Regions from separate parts of the Serratia odorifera genome, predicted to be linked through region 4. Evidence: predicted binding sites of a transcription regulator. Region 4 holds the regulator's gene; each other region holds the start of a gene.
The links. Region 4 encodes PurR, which represses purine synthesis genes. Its sites were predicted from a motif close to CANGCAAACGTTTGCNTG; they were not measured.

Region 1: ACCC84_RS01940 (amino acid aminotransferase) is a predicted target of PurR. The motif match lies at 2,413-2,430, and genes of this name have one in related genera.
Region 2: purL (phosphoribosylformylglycinamidine synthase) is a predicted target of PurR. The motif match lies at 3,211-3,228, and genes of this name have one in related genera.
Region 3: pyrD (quinone-dependent dihydroorotate dehydrogenase) is a predicted target of PurR. The motif match lies at 3,218-3,235, and genes of this name have one in related genera.

The regions. Positions count from the first base shown of each region.
Region 1 covers NZ_JBGMUT010000001.1:422,812-427,760, forward strand. Annotated here, with positions in the region: gene mepK (peptidoglycan L,D-endopeptidase MepK) at 1-380, shown strand, start outside; gene ACCC84_RS01935 (MBL fold metallo-hydrolase) at 443-1,090, shown strand; gene ACCC84_RS01940 (amino acid aminotransferase) at 1,157-2,347, opposite strand; gene ompC (porin OmpC) at 2,596-3,708, opposite strand; gene asnS (asparagine--tRNA ligase) at 4,009-4,949, opposite strand, start outside.
Region 2 covers NZ_JBGMUT010000007.1:33,871-38,819, forward strand. Annotated here, with positions in the region: gene ACCC84_RS16840 (PTS transporter subunit EIIC) at 1-223, shown strand, start outside; gene yfhb (phosphatidylglycerophosphatase C) at 227-883, shown strand; gene tadA (tRNA adenosine(34) deaminase TadA) at 1,080-1,586, shown strand; gene mltF (membrane-bound lytic murein transglycosylase MltF) at 1,583-3,046, opposite strand; gene purL (phosphoribosylformylglycinamidine synthase) at 3,324-4,949, shown strand, end outside.
Region 3 covers NZ_JBGMUT010000001.1:435,809-440,757, reverse strand. Annotated here, with positions in the region: gene ACCC84_RS02000 (YcbX family protein) at 207-1,310, shown strand; gene ACCC84_RS01995 (cell division protein ZapC) at 1,311-1,859, opposite strand; gene pyrD (quinone-dependent dihydroorotate dehydrogenase) at 2,036-3,046, opposite strand; gene ssuE (NADPH-dependent FMN reductase) at 3,383-3,961, shown strand; gene ACCC84_RS01980 (sulfonate ABC transporter substrate-binding protein) at 3,988-4,949, shown strand, end outside.
Region 4 covers NZ_JBGMUT010000001.1:835,570-840,518, reverse strand. Annotated here, with positions in the region: gene ACCC84_RS03970 (C40 family peptidase) at 1-253, shown strand, start outside; gene sodB (superoxide dismutase [Fe]) at 474-1,052, shown strand; gene cydH (cytochrome bd-I oxidase subunit CydH) at 1,126-1,215, opposite strand; gene purR (HTH-type transcriptional repressor PurR) at 1,540-2,565, shown strand; gene punR (DNA-binding transcriptional activator PunR) at 2,592-3,512, opposite strand; gene punC (purine nucleoside transporter PunC) at 3,635-4,840, shown strand.

The DNA of each region.
Region 1 (4,949 bases), 410 kb from region 4:
ATGGCAAAGGTTATAATAAAGAAGAGCTGGCTCGTCTAAATCATCTTTTCCGCGATTACCGTGCAAATAAAGTGAAATCGATAGACCCGCGTCTGTTCGATCATTTATATCGTTTGCAGGGCCTGCTCGGAACCAGCAAACCGGTTCAGTTAGTCTCTGGTTATCGTTCTCTGGGGACCAATAATGAATTGCGATCGCACAGCCGCGGTGTGGCCAAGCACAGCTACCATACCAAAGGGCAGGCGATGGATTTCCATATCGAAGGTATCCAACTGAGTAATATCCGCAAGGCCGCGTTAAAAATGCGTGCGGGTGGTGTAGGATATTACCCACGTAGCAACTTTGTACACATTGATACCGGCCCGGCTCGGACCTGGTAATCATGCAGTACGCTGATTGACGCGCCGGCCGGCAGGTTCGGCGCCGTGGCTGTTGGAGCTTTATGAACTATAAAATTATTCCCGTTACCGCGTTTAGCCAGAACTGTACGTTGATCTGGTGTGATGAGACACGTCAGGCGGCGTTGGTCGATCCCGGCGGCGAAGCGGAAAAACTGCAGGCGGCGGTGGCGGAGGCCGGCGTGACGCTGACGCAAATCCTGCTGACGCATGGTCATCTTGACCACGTCGGCGCTGCGGCGGAGCTGGCTGAACACTATCAGGTGCCGATCTACGGCCCTGACAAGGAAGACGCCTTCTGGCTCGATGGCTTGCCGGCGCAAAGCCGCATGTTTGGGCTGGAAGAGTGTGTGCCGCTAACGCCAACCCGCTGGCTGGCGGAAGGCGATACGGTACAGGTTGGTGCCATGACGCTGAAGGTACTGCATTGCCCGGGGCATACGCCGGGGCATATCGTTTTCATCAACGATGAAGCTCGTCTGGCACTGGTGGGCGATGTGCTGTTCAACGGCGGAGTGGGGCGCACGGACTTCCCTCGCGGCGATCATCAGGCACTGATCAACGCTATCCATAGCAAATTACTGCCGCAGGGCGACGATATGGCGTTTATTCCCGGCCATGGCCCTATGTCGACCTTCGGTCAGGAGCGCCTGCATAACCCGTTCCTGCGCGAAGAACCGGCAGTCTGGTAATCTGCCAGCGGCAGAAAACCAAAGGGGCGCATTGGCGCCCCTTTTTCGTTCGTTACCGGCCGGTGATTACAGCACGGCGACGATGGCTTCACACAGTGGCGCCATATTGTCTGGCGTCATGCCTGCCACGTTGACGCGACCGGAGTTTACCGCATACACGCCAAACTCATCGCGCAGACGCAGCACCTGTTCTTTGGTCAGGCCGCTGAACGAGAACATGCCGTTCTGGTTGATGATAAAGCTGAAATCCTGCTCCGCTCCCTTTTCCTGCAGGGTATTGACGAACAGCTGGCGCATGCGATGGATGCGTTGACGCATGTCGGTCAGTTCCTGCTCCCAGATGGCGCGCAATGCCTCATTGCTCAGGATGGTCGCTACCACCGCGGCGCCGTGTGAAGGCGGGTTGGAGTAGTTGGCGCGAATCGCCGCTTTTACCTGGCTAAAGGCACGATCGGCGGTGTCGGCATCCGCAGCGACGACGGTGCAGGCGCCTACGCGTTCGTTATACAGGCCAAAGTTCTTCGAGTACGAGCTGGCGACGATCAGTTCCTGATGCTTGGCCGCGAAAATACGCAGGCCCTGAGCGTCTTCTTCCAAGCCGTTGGCAAAGCCCTGATAGGCGAAGTCGAACAGCGGCAACCAGCCACTTTTGGCGGAAAGCTCGGCCAACTGGCTCCATTGTTCCGGCGTTGGATCGATGCCGGTCGGGTTGTGGCAGCAGCCGTGGAATACCACTACGTCGCCAGCTTGCGCCTGTTTCAGGCTGTTAATCAGACCGTCAAAGTTCAGCGCATGGTTGTCGGCATCATAATAATCATATTCCAGCACTTCCAGGCCGGCAGCACTAAACACGTTTTTGTGGTTTGGCCAGCTTGGGTTGCTGATCCAGACGCGCTTGGCGCTGGTCTGGTTGGCGATGAAGTCACCGGCAACGCGCAGACCACCGGTGCCGCCTGGCGTTTGCGCGGTGCGGGCTCGCTTGTCGCTGATGATGGCGCTGTCTTTGCCGAACAGCAGTTCCTGCGTGCAGGTGGCGAACGCCGGGATGCCTTCAATACCGAGATAATTTTTGGTGGTTTCGTTTTCCAGCAGGTACTGCTCGGCTTTTTTCACGCTGGTCAGCACTGGCGTTTTGCCAGTTTCGTCTTTATAGACGCCGATACCCAGGTTGATTTTGTTCGGACGGGCGTCCGCGCGGAAAATATCGGTCAAACCCAGAATGGGATCGGCTGGTGCAGCGGTGATCTTTTCAAACATGTCAGATGCTTCCATGGCTTAGAGTTAAGCAGTCAGAGGCATCAGGGTAGCGCCAGTTATGCGCTTTGCCAACCGTTTGCGAGAAAAACACCTCGATCTTGTGATGGGCGCATATTCAGCACAAAAAATGACGGAAAAAGGCCTTCAGGCAGGATAAAAATTTAAACGGTGGCAACAAACAAAAACAGGGCCGAAGCCCTGTTTGATTAACTTGTCCGGCAGCGAACCGCCGTTAAGCGAGTAACGAATTAGAACTGGTAAACCAGACCAACAGCAACAACGTCGTCGGTAGAGATGGCGTTGGCTTTGGTGAATTCGTTTTCGTCCAGCAGGTTGATTTTGTAATCAACGTAGGTAGACATGTTTTTGTTGAAGTAGTAAGTGGTACCTACAGAAACGTATTTAACCAGATCTGCATCGCCGCCATTGAAGGTTGCGTTGTTAGCAGAACGGCCAGCCAGTTGCTTGCCTTTGGACTGCAGGTAAGACACTTCTGGACGCAGACCGAAGTCGAACTGGTACTGTGCGGTGACTTCGAAGTTCTGGGTTTTGTCAGCGATGGTGTTGTACGCTTCGCCGTAAGGAGTCATGTTACGGGTTTCTGAGTACATGGCTGCCAGGTACACGTTGTTAGCGTCGTATTTCGCGCCCACGGTCCATGCATCAGCCTTGTCACCACGTGCGGTAGACTCACGGGTCTGGGCATCGGTACGGTCGGAAGATGCGTATGCCGCACCCACGCTCACGCCGGAATCCAGGATGTCATAAGTAGTAGACAGGCCCCAACCGTCGCCGTTTTGTTTTTTCAGCTCGCGACCGTCGTTTTCGTTTTTGCCCTGGTACTGAACGGCAAAGTTCCAGCCGTCAACCAGACCGAAGAAGTTGTTGTTACGATAAGTCGCAACGCCGTTGGTACGGCCGGTCATGTAGTTGTCGGTAATGGTGTAGGTGTCGCCGCCGAACTCTGGCAGCATATCGGTCCAGCCTTCCACGTCGTACAGAACGCCGTAGTTACGGCCGTAATCGAATGAACCGTAGTCAGCAAATTTCAGACCCGCGAAGCCCAGACGAGTCTTGGTGCCTTCGGTGCCTTGAGATTCAGCGTGGTTAGCCTGAACGTTGTATTCCCACTGGCCGTAACCGGTCAGTTGGTCAGTAATCTGAGTTTCACCTTTGAAGCCGAAACGAACGTAAGATTGGTCGCCGTCGTCGCCTTTGCTGTCAGAGAAGTAGTGCAGGCCGTCAACTTTACCGTACAGATCCAGCTTGTTGCCGTCTTTGTTATAGATCTCAGCTGCGTTTGCTGCACCAGCAGCCAACAGAGCTGGAATTACCACTGCAAGAATGTTGCGCTTCATCATTATTACCCTCATTGGTGTTATTCGGACACCTTGCCACTGCCGCCAATAATTCTTTTGGAACTATTGTTGATAGATTGGTGTCGTCCTGTGTCTGCACGCAGTGTTCCATTCACCGTCGGGTTAATCTAGAGCGAAAATGCTACTAATATCGCAATCAGGTTTCAATAGGAAACAATGTGTAACAAGATATTAATGAAAGGGAACTTTGTGACGCAGGTCAATAATAAAAAATGCGAAAGGCCAGCGAGGCTGGCCTTTGTTTTGTAACAAAATGGTGTCGAAACTGTTTAGCGTCGTTAATTAGAAGCTGGCGTTTCGTGGCGTGCGTGGGAATGGAATCACATCACGAACGTTCTGCACGCCGGTCACATAGGCGATTAAACGTTCAAATCCGAGGCCGAAACCGGAGTGCGGAACGGTGCCGTAACGGCGCAGATCGCGATACCACCAGTAGTCTTCCTTGTTCAGACCCATCTCTTCCAGACGCTGATCGAGCACATCAAGTCGCTCTTCACGCTGCGATCCGCCGATGATTTCGCCAATTCCCGGCGCCAGAACATCCATCGCCGCGACGGTTTTGCCATCTTCGTTCATACGCATATAGAAGGCTTTGATGTCCTTCGGATAATTCTTGACCACTACCGGGGCCTTAAAGTGTTTCTCGGCCAGATAACGCTCGTGTTCAGACGACAGGTCAATGCCCCAGGATACCGGGTTTTCAAAGGTTTGACCGGACGCCAGCAGGATCTCGACGGCGTCGGTATAGTCAACCTGGGCAAAATCAGAGGTAACAAAGCGTTTCAGACGTTCAACCGCCTCTTTATCTACCCGCTCGGCAAAGAACTGCATGTCATCGGCACGTTCATCAAGCACGGCCTGGAAGACATACTTCAGCATGCTTTCCGCCAAGCCGGCAACGTCATCCAGCGAGGCGAAGGCCACTTCCGGCTCGACCATCCAGAACTCGGCCAGGTGACGGCTGGTGTTGGAATTTTCCGCACGGAAAGTCGGGCCGAAGGTGTAAACTTTTGATAACGCGCAGGCGTAGGTTTCGCCGTTCAACTGGCCGGAAACGGTCAGGAAGGCCTCTTTACCGAAGAAGTCCTGGCTGAAGTCGACAGCGCCCTTATCGTCGCGCGGCAGGTTTTCCAGATCCAGCGTGGAGACGCGGAACATTTCGCCGGCACCTTCGGTATCGGACGCGGTGATCAGCGGCGTGGATACCCAGAAATAGCCGTTTT
Region 2 (4,949 bases), on a different contig from region 4:
GGGTAAACCGTTTATTGCCGCCTGTCTCGGTGGCGCGGTGGGCGGCGCACTGATCAGCTACTGGAAAGTGGCGACGGTGATCACCTTCGGTATTTCAGGACTGCCTTTGGCGTTAACCATCGTATCAGGTAAGGTGATGTTGTATCTGACAGGTATGCTGATTACGATTATAGCGGGCTTCATTTTTACCTGGCTAATGGGTTTCAACGATCCTGAGGAGTAGCGCTTGAGTGACAAACCACGCCAACAGGCTGAGGAAGGCCGCCGCGTCGTGTTCTTCGATTTGGACGGTACGCTACATCAGGAGGATATGTTTGGCAGTTTCTTGCGCTTTTTATTACGCCGTTTGCCGCTGAACTTATTGCTGGTAGTGCCGCTATTGCCGGTGGTCGGTATCAGTATGCTGGTCGCCGGTCGTGCCGCGCGCTGGCCGATGAGCGTGCTGCTGTGGTCGATTACCTTCGGTCGTTCACAGGCCAGGCTGCAGGCGCTGGAATTGCAGTTTGTTAACTATTTCCGCCAAAAGGTCACCGCCTTTCCGGTGGTACAGCTGCGTCTGCGCCAGTATCTGGACGAGCATGATGCCGAAGTGTGGCTGATTACCGGCTCGCCCGAACGCCTGGTGGAGCAGGTCTATCAGGATTCCTCTTTTCTGCCGCGGGTACGTCTGGTGGGCAGCCGCATTGCGCCTCGCTATGGCGGCTGGGTACTGGCAATGCGCTGTCTGGGGGTGCAAAAGGTGATGCAGCTTGAACAACGTATCGGCGCACCGCTGAAATTATACAGCGGTTACAGCGACAGCAAACAGGATAACCCGTTGCTGTTTTTCTGCGAGCATCGCTGGCGGGTCAGCAAAGAGGGTGAGCTGCAGCAACTGGAGTGACGCACCTGGCCAGATGAGCCACGATGCCGTTCGGGGAAACCTGAGCGGCATTTTTTTGCCTGCTGCGGCGTGAGCCAGCGGCTCGGCGCCTTGGTTTGCCTGACAGCCAATGCACTACGGCCGCTGGTGACAAAAGAGGAGCCGAGCTGGCCTACTGTGTATAATGCCCGCCGCAATGCGCACGAGGACTTATATGATGATTGAATACAACGACGACTACTGGATGCGACAGGCGCTGACGCTGGCCCTGCGTGCGCAGGAAGAGGGAGAAGTGCCGGTGGGTGCGCTACTGGTGCTCGACAACCAGGTGATTGGCGAAGGCTGGAATCGGCCGATTGGCCGACACGACCCGACCGCGCATGCGGAAATTATGGCGTTACGGCAGGGCGGCGCGGTGTTGCAGAACTATCGGCTGTTGAACGCCACGCTGTATGTCACGCTGGAGCCCTGTGTGATGTGCGCCGGCGCGATGGTGCACAGTCGTATTCGCCGTCTGGTGTACGGCGCATCGGACGAAAAGACCGGGGCTGCCGGATCGCTGGTGGATATTTTGCGCCATCCTGGCATGAACCATCAGGTAGATATTACCGCCGGCGTGCTGGCCGAGGAATGTGCAGCCACGTTGAGCAACTTCTTCCGCCTGCGCCGGGAACAGCAAAAAGCGTTGAAGCAGGCGCAGCGGGCGGCAAAACCGCAGGATTAATCGAGATTGAGCGCCAAATCGGGCGCTACGGTAGGGTAGCCGCGGCCGAGTGCCGCCTGAGCCTGCGCCGTTTGCGCCGCCTTCTTTTCCTTTTCCTGCAAATATCCTACCAGACTGACCTGATAACGGCGGATGTTTTCCACGTAGTTATACGCTTCGCGACCGCGCGCGTAGCCATAGGTCAGCTGCGGGTAATAGCGTTTCTGGCTGAGCATCGGCAGGCGTTGTTTGACGTCAACCCAGCTATCCGGGTTGCCCTTTTGCATTTTTGTCAGTTTGCGCGCATCGAGCATGTGCCCCCAGCCCATATTGTACGCCGCCAGGGCAAACCATACGCGTTCGTCTTCCGGCACCGTGTCCGGCATTTTGTCCATCAGGCGTTGCAGATACAGGGCTCCGCCCTGAATGCTTTCTTCCGGATCGAGACGGTCATTGACCCCCAGCCCATCTGCGGTGGCGCGGGTTAACATCATCAGGCCGCGCACGCCGGTTGGCGAGGTTGCCAGCGGGTTCCAATGAGACTCCTGATAGGCAATGGCGGCCAGCAGTTTCCAGTCGATGATATTGGCATACTTTTCAAACAGCGGCTGAAAGGTCGGCAACACCGAATCGATGGCCGACAGGAAGGTTTTGGTATCGACATAATCGAAACTGCCGACGTGACCAAGGTATTTCTCTTCCAGACGCGCCAAGGTACCGTCTTCTACCATTTGGCTGTAAAAATCGAGCAGAGCGGCGTACAGGCTGTCATCATTGCTGCGTTTCAGATACCAGGTGACCGGCTCTTCGTCGGTGGCGTCGAAGGCCACCGCCAACTGTGGATGGATGCGTTGCAGCAACGCGATGGTCACCGAGTCGCCGAGGGTATAGTCCAATTTGCCGTCGGCCACCCGTTCCAGCAGTTCTTTGGAGGTCAGGTCACTGGAGGATTGCCAGCCGAGATCGGGGAACTTGCCGTTTTTGAGCTGTTTTAGCGTGCTGACGTGGGCAGAGCCGGAAGCCACTGCCAGCGTGCCTTTGAGATCGGCGAAGTTTTTCGGCCGCGGGCTGCCAAGGCGATACACCAACTGCTGGGAAACCGAGTAGTACGCCGGACCGGTGCGGGCACGGCTAAGGCGATCCTGATTGTAGATCAGGCCGGCGGCGAGGATATCGGCGTTGTCATCGTCCAGATCGTCGAACAGATCGTTAATGTTTTGATGCGGCAAAACCACCAGTTTCACCCCCAGATAGTTGGCAAAGCGCTTTGCCAGCTCGTAATCGAGGCCGCTCGGCCCCTGTGGCGTGGTGAAATAGGTTAATGGCGAATTTAACGTGCTGACGCGTAATTCGCCGCGGGACTTGATCTCTGCAAGTTGTCCGTCCTGGCCGCCCCGCCATGGGATGTTAGGCCACAGGGCTAGCGCCAGAAGCAGAGTGACAGTACCGACAAGGATGTAATTTATTTTTAGGCGTTTCAAATAGTTGTCTCTCGGCGATGCATGTCTGCCGCAGGCCGGAAAGGGTTTTTTGGTATGGTTATATCAACAGTATCGGGGCATTTTGCGTAACAAAACGCCAGCGTGCAACTTTATTGGCATGTTATGACAATTCGTCGGTAAGAATACGATTTATCAATTATCGCCACGCAAACGGTTTCGTCGGCGGCGTGGATTCTCTATAATAGCGCGCGTTTTCCCCTGTTGCGCCCAATGAAGCACTGGAGTCAGTGGCTTCGAAGACGAGAGAACTTTGATTATGGAAATACTGCGTGGTTCGCCCGCTTTGTCGGCTTTTCGTGTTACCAAACTGCTGTCCCGCTGCCAGGACGCACAACTTCCGGTCAGTGATATCTATGCCGAGTACGTCCACTTTGCCGATGTTAGCGCACCGCTAAGTGCCGAAGAACATGGCAAGCTCACGCGCTTGCTCAAGTACGGTCCTTCTCTCGCCGAACACGCTCCGGAGGGACGCCTGCTGTTGGTAACGCCGCGTCCGGGCACCATTTCCCCCTGGTCATCCAAAGCCACCGACATTGCCCATAACTGCGGCTTGTCGCAGGTTGAACGCCTGGAGCGCGGTCTGGCGTTTTACGTCACGGCGCCGGCGTTGAGCGAAGCGCAATGGCAGCAACTGGCCGCATTGCTGCACGATCGCATGATGGAAACCGTGTTCAGCGATCTGCAACAGGCGGAAAAACTGTTTGCTCACCACCAGCCAGCGCCGTATCAGGCGGTGGACGTGCTGGGGGAAGGACGCAGTGCGCTGGAAAAGGCGAATGTCAAACTGGGCCTGGCGCTGGCCCAGGACGAAATTGACTACCTGCTGAATGCATTTACCGGTTTGGGGCGCAACCCGACGGACATCGAACTGTATATGTTTGCACAGGCCAACTCTGAGCACTGTCGCCACAAGATTTTCAACGCCGACTGGATCATAGACGGCGAACAGCAGCCTAAATCGCTGTTCAAGATGATCAAAAACACCTTCGAACATACGCCGGACTACGTGCTGTCAGCGTATAAAGACAACGCCGCGGTGATGGAAGGCTCGCAGGTCGGGCGCTTCTTCGCTGCGCCGCAAAACGGCCAATATGATTATCATCAGGAAGATACGCACATTCTGATGAAGGTTGAAACCCATAACCACCCGACGGCGATTTCTCCTTGGCCGGGCGCTGCCACCGGTTCCGGCGGCGAAATCCGTGACGAGGGTGCCACCGGCCGGGGTGCCAAGCCGAAGGCCGGTCTGGTGGGCTTCTCGGTGTCCAACCTGCGCATTCCTGGTTTTGAACAGCCGTGGGAACAGGATTTCGGCAAGCCGGATCGCATCGTCAGCGCATTGGATATCATGACTGAAGGCCCACTGGGCGGGGCGGCGTTTAATAACGAATTCGGCCGTCCGGCGCTGCTCGGTTACTTCCGTACCTATGAAGAACAGGTCAATAGCCACAACGGCGTTGAACTGCGTGGCTACCACAAGCCAATCATGCTGGCGGGCGGTATCGGCAATATTCGCGCCGATCACGTGCAGAAAGGCGAAATTACCGTTGGCGCCAAGCTGGTGGTACTGGGTGGCCCGGCAATGAATATCGGTCTGGGCGGCGGTGCGGCATCGTCAATGGATTCCGGCCAATCCGACGCCGATCTGGATTTTGCCTCGGTACAGCGTGACAACCCGGAAATGGAGCGTCGTTGCCAAGAGGTCATCGACCGTTGCTGGCAACTGGGCGCCGACAACCCGATTCTGTTTATCCACGACGTGGGCGCTGGCGGTCTGTCCAACGCCATGCCGGAACTGGTGAGCGACGGCGGCCGCGGTGGCCGTTTCGAACTGCGTGACATCCTTAACGATGAGCCGGGCATGAGCCCGCTGGAAGTGTGG
Region 3 (4,949 bases), 400 kb from region 4:
CCCTAAATAATCCGCGTTGCATTGAGGCGGCAGGGATGGGGGCGCCTATTACGCCAGCGTTTAGCCGCTCCCAGGGAGGAATGCGCCGGGAGGCGCCGGCGCTTCAGCGCTCGCCAAGGTGCCGCTTGTTGCACAATGGCTATGGCTAAACCCCATCGCTTGTCATAAAGTTGCCTTTTTCCCTAATTAACAATAGGCAGATTAGGATGATCACGCTATCCAGGCTTTATGTACATCCGGTTAAATCCATGCGCGGCTTGCAGCTGTCGCATGCGCAGGTTGCCAGTCATGGCCTGGCGTTTGACCGCAGTTTTATGATCACCACTCCCGATGGCACCTTTATTACCGCTCGCCAATATCCGCAGATGGTGTTGTTCACGCCGGCCTTGTTAGCCGACGGTCTTTACCTGGCTGCGCCGGACGGCGCAAGCGCCACCGTTCGTTTCAGCGATTTCAGTGACGATGGGCAACCGACCGAAGTCTGGGGCAACCACTTTACCGCGTCCATCGCACCGCCTGCGATCAACCAGTGGCTCAGCGGCTATTTTCAACGCGACGTGCAGCTGCGCTGGCTGGGGCCGCAACTTAGCCGTCGGGTTAAAAAGCACCCGGAAATCCCGCTGTCATTCGCCGACGGCTATCCGTTTCTGCTGGTTAATGAAGCCTCATTCCACGATCTGCAGCAACGCTGCCCCGGCAGCATCAAACTGGAGCAGTTCCGCCCCAACCTGGTGGTCAGCGGCGCCAGCCCGTGGGCCGAAGACGGCTGGCAGGTGATCCGCGTTGGCGAGGTGATGTTTGATCTGGTCAAACCGTGCAGTCGCTGCGTATTGACCACCATCAGCATCGAGCGTGGTCGCAAGCACCCCAGCGGCGAACCCTTGAATACGCTGCAACAATTCCGCACGGCGGATAACGGTGATGTCGATTTCGGTCAAAATATGATTGCGCGCAACAGCGGCGTAATTCGCGTCGGCGATGCGGTAGAGGTGTTATCAAGCAAGCCGCCACGCCCGTATGGCGCAGGCGCCGTTGTCGAAAGCGTGCAGGCGCCGCAGGACAACGCGCAGCAGGTGACCATTGACTACCAGGGCACGGTGTTCACCGGGAATAATCAGCAAATTCTGTTAGAACAGCTGGAACAGCAAGGGTTGCACATACCCTATTCTTGCCGAGCAGGTATCTGCGGCAGCTGCCGGTTGACGCTGATCGGTGGCGAAGTGGCACCGCTGAAGAAAAGCGCGGTGGCGAATAACGGCACCATACTGTCGTGCAGTTGTATTCCTAAAACCGATATCCAGCTGGCGTAATCATACCGCCCGATCGTAGGCCGGCGCCGCTGCATTATCCTGCGAGCAGGGTTTGAGACGATCGTGCATCACCTTGATGGCATCGCCAAGCACCATGGTGCGGCCGGCCACTGACAGCTGATATTGCGCCAGCAGACACAGGCTGGCGTTGTCACCGGCCTCCACCACCAACAGGCGAGCGTCTTCGCCGCTTTCCATCACCTTGACCGCCGCCAGTTCGCCATTCTTCGGCTGTAACGGGAAATGCTGCTGGGCGAAATGCCAGCTCTTTGGCATCAGGGGTTTTAGAAAACGGTAAGCCACCAACGCATTTAATACCAGTTCAGCCCGTTGCTCATGGCTGAGCTTGATTTGCTTGCACTGTTCTTCATAGGTGAAATAAAGCGCGGCGTCGTCAACGCAAAAAGCGCATTCGGCGAATGCGTCCGGGGTAAGCATTTTGGCCGGGAAACGTGAACGGAAGATCATCCCATTGGCCAAATCGAGCATCAGCCGATCGTGTTCGGCGTCAAAATACCAACGCCAATTATCGTCAGGTTTTATCTTCATTGTTTATCCCTTCTCGCCACAAGCCAACGCCGTATTTACCCCAATAAGGTGATTTTATCACCATAAAAGCCGCTTAAACATCGGATAAATCTGCGAACGATATTTATGCTAACGAACAAAATATAGACGAGCCGGGGGAAGAAATAAACCCCCGGCAACAAATGAAAGGAAAAATATTAGATATGCGTAACGATATCTTTAATCAAACGTGGGCCATGAAAGATAAATCCGGAATAAATTTGCACCAGCGTTGCCCCGGCCGCTATTTTTTCTCGTGCCGCGGTCAGAGAATCAATCCCACCGACGCCGATAATAGGCAGCCTGCCTTGCAACTCCTGTGACAGTCGGCGGATCACTTCGGTACTGCGCGACTGTAAAGGACGGCCACTCAAGCCCCCCATTTGCTCACAGTAATTCAAGCCCTGCACCAGTTTGCGATCCAGCGTAGTATTGGTGGCAATAACGCCGTCTATATTATGGCGCAGCAAACTGTCCGCTATTTGGATCAATTCTTCTTCAGAAAGATCCGGCGCGATCTTTACCGCCACCGGCACATATTTGTGATGGCGCGCATGTAATTCTGCCTGTTTATTTTTAACTGCGGCTAAAAGATCGTCCAGCGCTTCACCATACTGCAAGGATCGTAGTCCTGGCGTATTTGGCGAAGAAATGTTGATCGCAATATAACCGGCATACGGATAAACTTTATCCATGCAGATCAGATAATCGTCTTTGCCCTGTTCAACCGGCGTATCTTTATTCTTGCCGATATTAATCCCCAGGATGCCGCCAAAGTGCGAACGTTTGACGTTTTCAACCAGGTTATCCACGCCGCGGTTGTTAAACCCCATGCGGTTGATCAACCCTTCGGCCTCAACGATGCGGAACAGGCGTGGCTTGTCATTGCCTGACTGTGGGCGCGGCGTTACGGTGCCGACTTCGATAAAGCCAAATCCCATCGCGCCCAAGGCGTCTATACATTCGCCGTCTTTATCCAGACCGGCAGCCAAACCTAACGGATTTTTAAACGACAACCCCATACAGCTCACCGGCTTGGTCGGCACCGACTGGCGGACCAGAAACGCCAATGGACTGCCGGTTACACGACGCAGCTGGCGAAAGGTCAATTCATGCGCTCGCTCTGGATCGAGCTGGAACAACGCTTTCCTGATGAGGGGGTAGTACATGTACGCTCCTGATTTCCCGGTGATGACCAGCATGCTTCACGCTGTGTATTTGTTGCTCGCCCACCCTACCCACGTCGCCTGCCTGCGGTTGGGGAACGTTGCAAACCGGGGGCGTATTATCCGGGATCCCCTGGGTAATTGGAATTGATTAAACGCAAAAAAGGTCTTTTTTACGCAACCGTTTTCCTTGCCGCCGTAGGTTGTGCCGTCAATTCACATTTGCGCATAACAAAATCAAAAAATGAGATTTAAACAACGCGCGTCTTTGCTGTTAGTTTTAGAACTCTTACCAAGCATTTATTAATTAAACCTAACTTTTAGTTATAAGGAGTGATCATGCGCGTTATATCACTGGCCGGCAGCCCACGCATTCCATCACGTTCAGCGGCGTTGCTGGCGCTCAGCCAGCATTGGTTACAACAACAGGGCGTGGACGTCGTCGCGTATAACCTGCATGACTTTAACGCCGACGATCTGCTGTACGCCAACTTCGCCAGCCCGGCAGTAAAAGCTTTTGCCGAACAGCTGGCGCAGGCTGACGGCCTGTTGATCGCCACGCCGGTGTACAAAGCCTCATTCTCCGGCGCGTTGAAAACCCTGCTGGATCTGCTGCCTGAACGTGCGCTTGAGCACAAGGTGGTGTTGCCACTGGCTACCGGCGGCTCGGTTGGTCACATGCTGGCGGTGGACTATGCGCTCAAGCCGGTACTGGCGGCGCTGAAAGCACAGGAAGTGCTGCACGGAGTGTTCGCCGATGACAGCCAGATCGCACTGAACGGCAGTGAAGCAACGCTGGCGGAAAGCGTTTCCCTGCGGCTGGAAGAAGCGCTGGAGAGTTTTTATCTGGCGCTAGGCCGCCGCAAGCCGCCAACGGTCAAGGCCAAGTCGACGTTGCTGACCGGGCAAACCGCATAACGCCGATACAATAATCAGGAGTAATAATGAAGCGATTTTCTTCCTTACGCCGCTGGTTTGGCGGCACCCTGGCCGGACTGCTGGCGCTGGCGACAACCGGCGTCGCGGCCGCACCGCATCATGAACCACAGCAGTTGCGTATCGGCTACCAAAAGGGTTCGGTGAGTCTGGTATTGGCCAAGACCCACCGGATGCTTGAGCAGCGTTTCCCCAAGGTCAACATCAGTTGGGTAGAATTCCCCGCTGGCCCACAAATGCTTGAAGCGCTGAACGTCGGCAGCATCGATTTGGGCAGCACCGGCGATATACCGCCGATCTTTGCCCAGGCCGCCGGCGCCGATCTGCTGTACGTCGGCGTCGAGCCGGCAAAACCGAAGGCAGAAGTGATCCTGGTGCCGGAAAACAGTCCAATCAAAGACGTCGCCGAACTGAAGGGTCGCAAGGTTGCCTTTCAAAAAGGCTCCAGCTCGCACAATCTCCTGCTGCGGGCGTTACAGCGCGCCGGCCTGAAGTTCACTGATATTCAGCCGGTGTATCTGACGCCGGCCGATGCCCGCGCAGCCTTCCAGCAAGGCAACGTGGACGCCTGGGCGATTTGGGATCCTTATTATTCTGCCGCGTTGTTGCAAGGCGGCGTGAAGGTACTGACCGACGGCAGTAATCTCAACCAGACCGGTTCGTTCTATCTGGCAGCGCGCCCCTATGCCGAAGCCCATGGCGCCTTCATTCAACAGATATTGAACGTGCTGACGCAGGCCGATGCTCTCACCCGTAGCGATCGGGCGCAAAGCGTCACATTGCTGTCCAAGGCGATGGGACTGCCGGAACCGGTGATCGCCACCTACCTGGATCATCGCCCGCCAACGTCGATCGCCCCGCTCAGCCCGCAAATCATCAAAGCACAACAGCAAACCGCCGATCTGTTCTATGCCAACCATCTGGTTCCGGTCAAGGTCGATATTTCACAACGCGTCTGGCAGCCCAGCGC
Region 4 (4,949 bases):
CGCCAATGAAATGTTCCACCTGCGGGATGCGGCGCCGATCAAGAAGAACGAACTCGAAAGCGGAGACCTGGTGTTCTTTCGCATAAATAACCGCGGCGCGGCTGACCATGTGGGGGTTTATCTGGGCAACGGCAAATTTATCCAGTCGCCGCGCACCGGGGAGGAAATCCGCATCAGCCAGCTTGATAATGATTACTGGCAAAATCATTACGTCGGTGCCCGCCGCGTGATGACGCCAAAAACCATTCGCTGACGCAACAAGACGATGGCGGCCTCGCCCGGCCGCCATCGTGCCGTTCCCTTCTCTCTTGCCATAACTCTTTTGCCCCGATTTAGCACGCTTTAACTCCTTTTCCTGTCGGGAAATTGCTACCATTAATAACCTCTAAAAAAGAGTGGTTACTGGCGATTCGTTCGCCAAAGTCCCCGGATGGGAACGCCAGATTGGCGCCATATAAAAGAAGGAGAAAGCAATGTCGTTTACACTACCTGCTCTACCGTATGCCAAAGATGCGCTTGAACCGCATATCTCGGCAGAAACGCTGGAATACCACTATGGTAAACATCACAACGCTTATGTGGTTAACCTGAATGCGCTGATCGACGGCAGCGAGTTTCAAGAAAAATCATTGGAAGAGATCGTTAAAACCGCCAGCGGCGGCATCTTCAACAACGCCGCGCAGGTGTGGAACCACACCTTTTACTGGCATTGCCTGTCGCCACAGGGCGGCGGTGAGCCAAGCGGTAAACTGGCAGAAGCAATCAATCGGGCCTTCGGTAGCTTCGATAAGTTCAAGCAGGCGTTCACACAATCAGCGGTAGGCAATTTTGGCGCTGGCTGGACCTGGCTGGTAAAGAAAAGCGACGGTTCGCTGGCTATCGTTAATACCTCGAATGCAGCCACCCCGCTGACCGGCGAGGACAAGCCGCTGCTGACGGTAGACGTGTGGGAGCACGCTTATTATATCGACTACCGCAATGCGCGGCCGAACTATCTGGAAAACTTCTGGGCGCTGGTGAACTGGGCGTTCGTAGCGGAAAACCTGGCGTAATTGGCCAATACGCGGCAATAAATAAAAAGGCGCAGTTCATATTGAGCTGCGCCTTTATTGATTAAGTCAGGATTCAGTTCAATGCGGCAGTGAAGCTGAAGGCAATAATCATCGCCAATGCACCCAGGGTGGTGAACAAAGACATTTTTAAATCGGTATCCATCAAAAACTCCTTATCAGATAATCTGCGCCAAGCATAAAATCCACAGTATTGGTGCGTCAAATCATTTTCCCACAGTTCCCCAATAAAATCTTGTTATCATTCCACGCTTATAATGTTGATTAGCACTTCCACTTTTGCTCAATATGCGACAAAATTCGCAGTTCACTGCTGCGCACCGGCAATTGAGTCCCTCCAGGTCAAGTGGCTGACGACTTCCACACTAAAAACCAAGTTTTCGTGACTCTGGAGAAGGATCTGCGTAGGCAAACGATTAACAACATGCTTACATGCTAAATACATGTGGGTTTAGGAGTCATTCTTTACATGGCAACGATTAAAGATGTGGCCAAACGCGCGGGCGTTTCCACCACCACCGTTTCGCACGTCATCAATAAGACCCGTTTCGTCGCCGAAGAGACCAAGGCGGCCGTTTGGGCTGCCATTAAAGAGCTGCATTATTCCCCAAGCGCCGTTGCTCGCAGTTTGAAGGTCAATCACACCAAATCCATTGGCCTGCTGGCAACCTCCAGCGAAGCGCCCTATTTCGCTGAAGTGATTGAAGCGGTGGAAAACAGCTGTTACAGCAAGGGCTACACGCTGATTCTGTGCAACTCGCATAACAATCTGGACAAACAGCGCGCCTATCTGGCGATGCTGGCGCAAAAACGCGTCGACGGCCTGCTGGTGATGTGCTCCGAATATCCTGACCAACTGCTCGGCATGCTGGAAGATTATCGCAACATCCCGATGGTGGTGATGGACTGGGGCGCCGCGCGCGGTGACTTCACCGACACCATCATCGACAACGCCTTCGAAGGTGGCTATCTGGCAGGCCGTTATCTGATTGAACGTGGCCACCGCGACATCGGCGCCATTCCCGGGCAACTGTCGCGCAACACCGGCGGCGGCCGTCATCAGGGTTTCCTCAAGGCATTGCAGGAAGCCAATATCGACATCCGTGACCAGTGGATTGTCCAGGGCGACTTCGAGCCGGAGTCCGGTTATAAGGCCATGCACCAGATCCTGTCGCAAAAACAGCGCCCGACCGCCGTGTTCTGCGGCGGCGACATTATGGCCATGGGCGCAATCTGCGCTGCCGACGAGCTCGGGTTGCGCGTGCCGCAGGATATTTCAGTGATCGGTTATGACAATGTACGCAACGCGCGTTACTTCACCCCGGCGCTGACCACTATCCATCAGCCAAAAGAGCGTCTTGGTGAAATGGCATTTACCATGCTGCTGGATCGCATCATCAGCAAACGCGAAGAATCGCAGGTCATTGAAGTCCACCCCAAATTGATCGAACGCCGCTCGGTCGCCGACGGCCCGTTCGTCGATTACCGCCGCTAAAGCACCGGCCGGGGGGCGCGATTGCGCTACTCCGGCAATATCACCTCGCTCAACCATTCCTGATTCAGCGTTTCACTGTCGCCGAGATAATCCAGCAACCACGCCATCGCCGGCGACTGCGCGTTCTGCTGCCAGGTCAGGCAACAGGCGCTGGGCGGGAACGGTTCAGGCAGTTGCAACGCCACCAGTTCCCCCTGCTCAATCAACGGCAATACGCGATGTGCCGGCACCATGCCGACGCACAAGCCATCACGCAAACAGTCCACCGCCGATACCCAGTCCGGTACCAGCAACCGCCGTTGGTTATCCAAAGACCAGGTGACGCGCTTGGGCAAGGTGCGTGAGGTGTCCTCCAGCACCAGGGAGGGAAATGGCCGCAGCCGATCGTCATCCAGCGGGCCGGGCAAAACCGCCAGCGGATGGCTGGCGCTGACCACGCACAGCCAGTTCATAAAACCCATGTCGCGAAAGGCAAAGCCGCCACCGGTCGGCACCGCGCGCGTTGCGCCAATTGCCATATCGGCACGCCCGTCCACCAGCGCATCCCACACGCCGTTGAACACTTCCGGCTGTACCCGCAACTCGACGTCCGGGAAATGACGGTAGAAATCCAGCACCAGTTGCCGGCTACGCTGTGGTTTGACGATGATATCGACGGCGATCTTCAACTGGCCGCGCCAGCCGTTGGCCACCTGCTGACACTGACGACGGGTGTCGAGCATTTTTTTGATGACAGCGCGCGATTCCTGAACAAACAATGCGCCGGCAGGCGTCAGCTCCACGTCGCGATGGCGCCGTTCAAACAGCGGCACCGCCAGCCACTGCTCCAACTGACGTACGGTATAACTCACCGCTGACGGCACGCGATGCAGTTCCTGCGCTGCCGCGCTGAAACTGCCGGTACGCGCCACGGCGTCGACCACATCAAGGGAATATTCAGACCACATCGCTTTGCCTTCAATTTTTTTAACAACAGCTTGCAAATATTACCGTTTCACAAGCAGAGATCCAGCCAGATACACTTGCGACGCTAAAAAAAACCTGCACAACAGCATCAACGAGAAATACCATGCGAAACTTTGGATTTATGTTTTACCTCGCCGGGCTGAGCATGCTCGGCTACCTGGCCACCGATATGTACCTGCCCGCCTTTGGCGCCATGCAGCAAGAATTGCAGATTTCTGCCGGCGCCATCAGCGCCAGCCTCAGTATCTTCCTGGCCGGTTTTGCCTTTGCTCAATTACTCTGGGGGCCACTCTCCGATCGTCTCGGCCGCAAGCCGGTATTGCTGATGGGACTGGCGCTATTTGGCATCGGCTGTCTGGGCATGCTGTGGGCCGATAACGCGATGCAACTGTGGTCATTGCGCTTTATTCAGGCGATCGGCGTCTGTTCCGCTGCGGTCACCTGGCAGGCGATCGTTATCGATCGCTATCGCGAGGGCGCCGCCCATCGCGTGTTCGCTACCATCATGCCGCTGGTGGCGCTGTCGCCAGCGCTGGCGCCGTTGCTCGGAGCCTGGCTGCTGAATCACATGGGCTGGCGCGCCATTTTTGCCGTGCTGCTGGCGATCAGCGCCCTGCTGCTGGTGCCAACGCTGCTGCTCAAAGACAGTTCGCGCCTTGCGCCGGCCGCCGCCAACAACAACGATATCGGCTTCCTGCAACTGCTGAAGTCGCCGGTGTTTGGCGGTAACGTCATGGTGTTCGCCGCCTGTTCAGCCGGCTTCTTTGCCTGGCTGACCGGCTCGCCATTTATTCTTGGCAACATGGGCTACAGCCCTAATGACATCGGTCTGAGCTACGTGCCGCAGACCCTGGCCTTCCTGCTCGGCGGCTTCGGTTGCCGCACCGCGCTAAACCGCATTAACGGCAACACCTTGCTGCCATGGCTGCTGATAGCGTATGGCATCAGTATGGTGGCGTTGTATCTGGTCGCCACCCTGACCACGCCGACCTTGACCACCCTGCTGATTCCGTTCTGCCTGATGGCATTGGTCAACGGCGCTGTCTACCCGATCGTGGTGGCCAATGCGTTGACGCCGTTCCCGGAAAGCACCGGTAAAGCGGCAGCACTGCAAAACACCTTGCAACTGGGTTTATGCTTTGTTGCCAGTATGCTGGTGTCGGCATTTATCGCACAACCGCTATTGGCGACGGTAACGGTGATGGTGTCTACCGTGGTCTTGGCTGCGATAGGCTACCTGATACAGCGTGGCAAAACGGTCGAGCAACCGCAGTCAACGCCGCGTGAACATGCTAACTCCGCGTCATAATTGCCTTTGGCAATAGTCACTTAAAGAATATTTTTGCCGAGTGCGATTTACAGTTGAGTAAGCGCCTCGGCAAGCCTATACTCAAAAAATAACCTTTAAAAATACCATA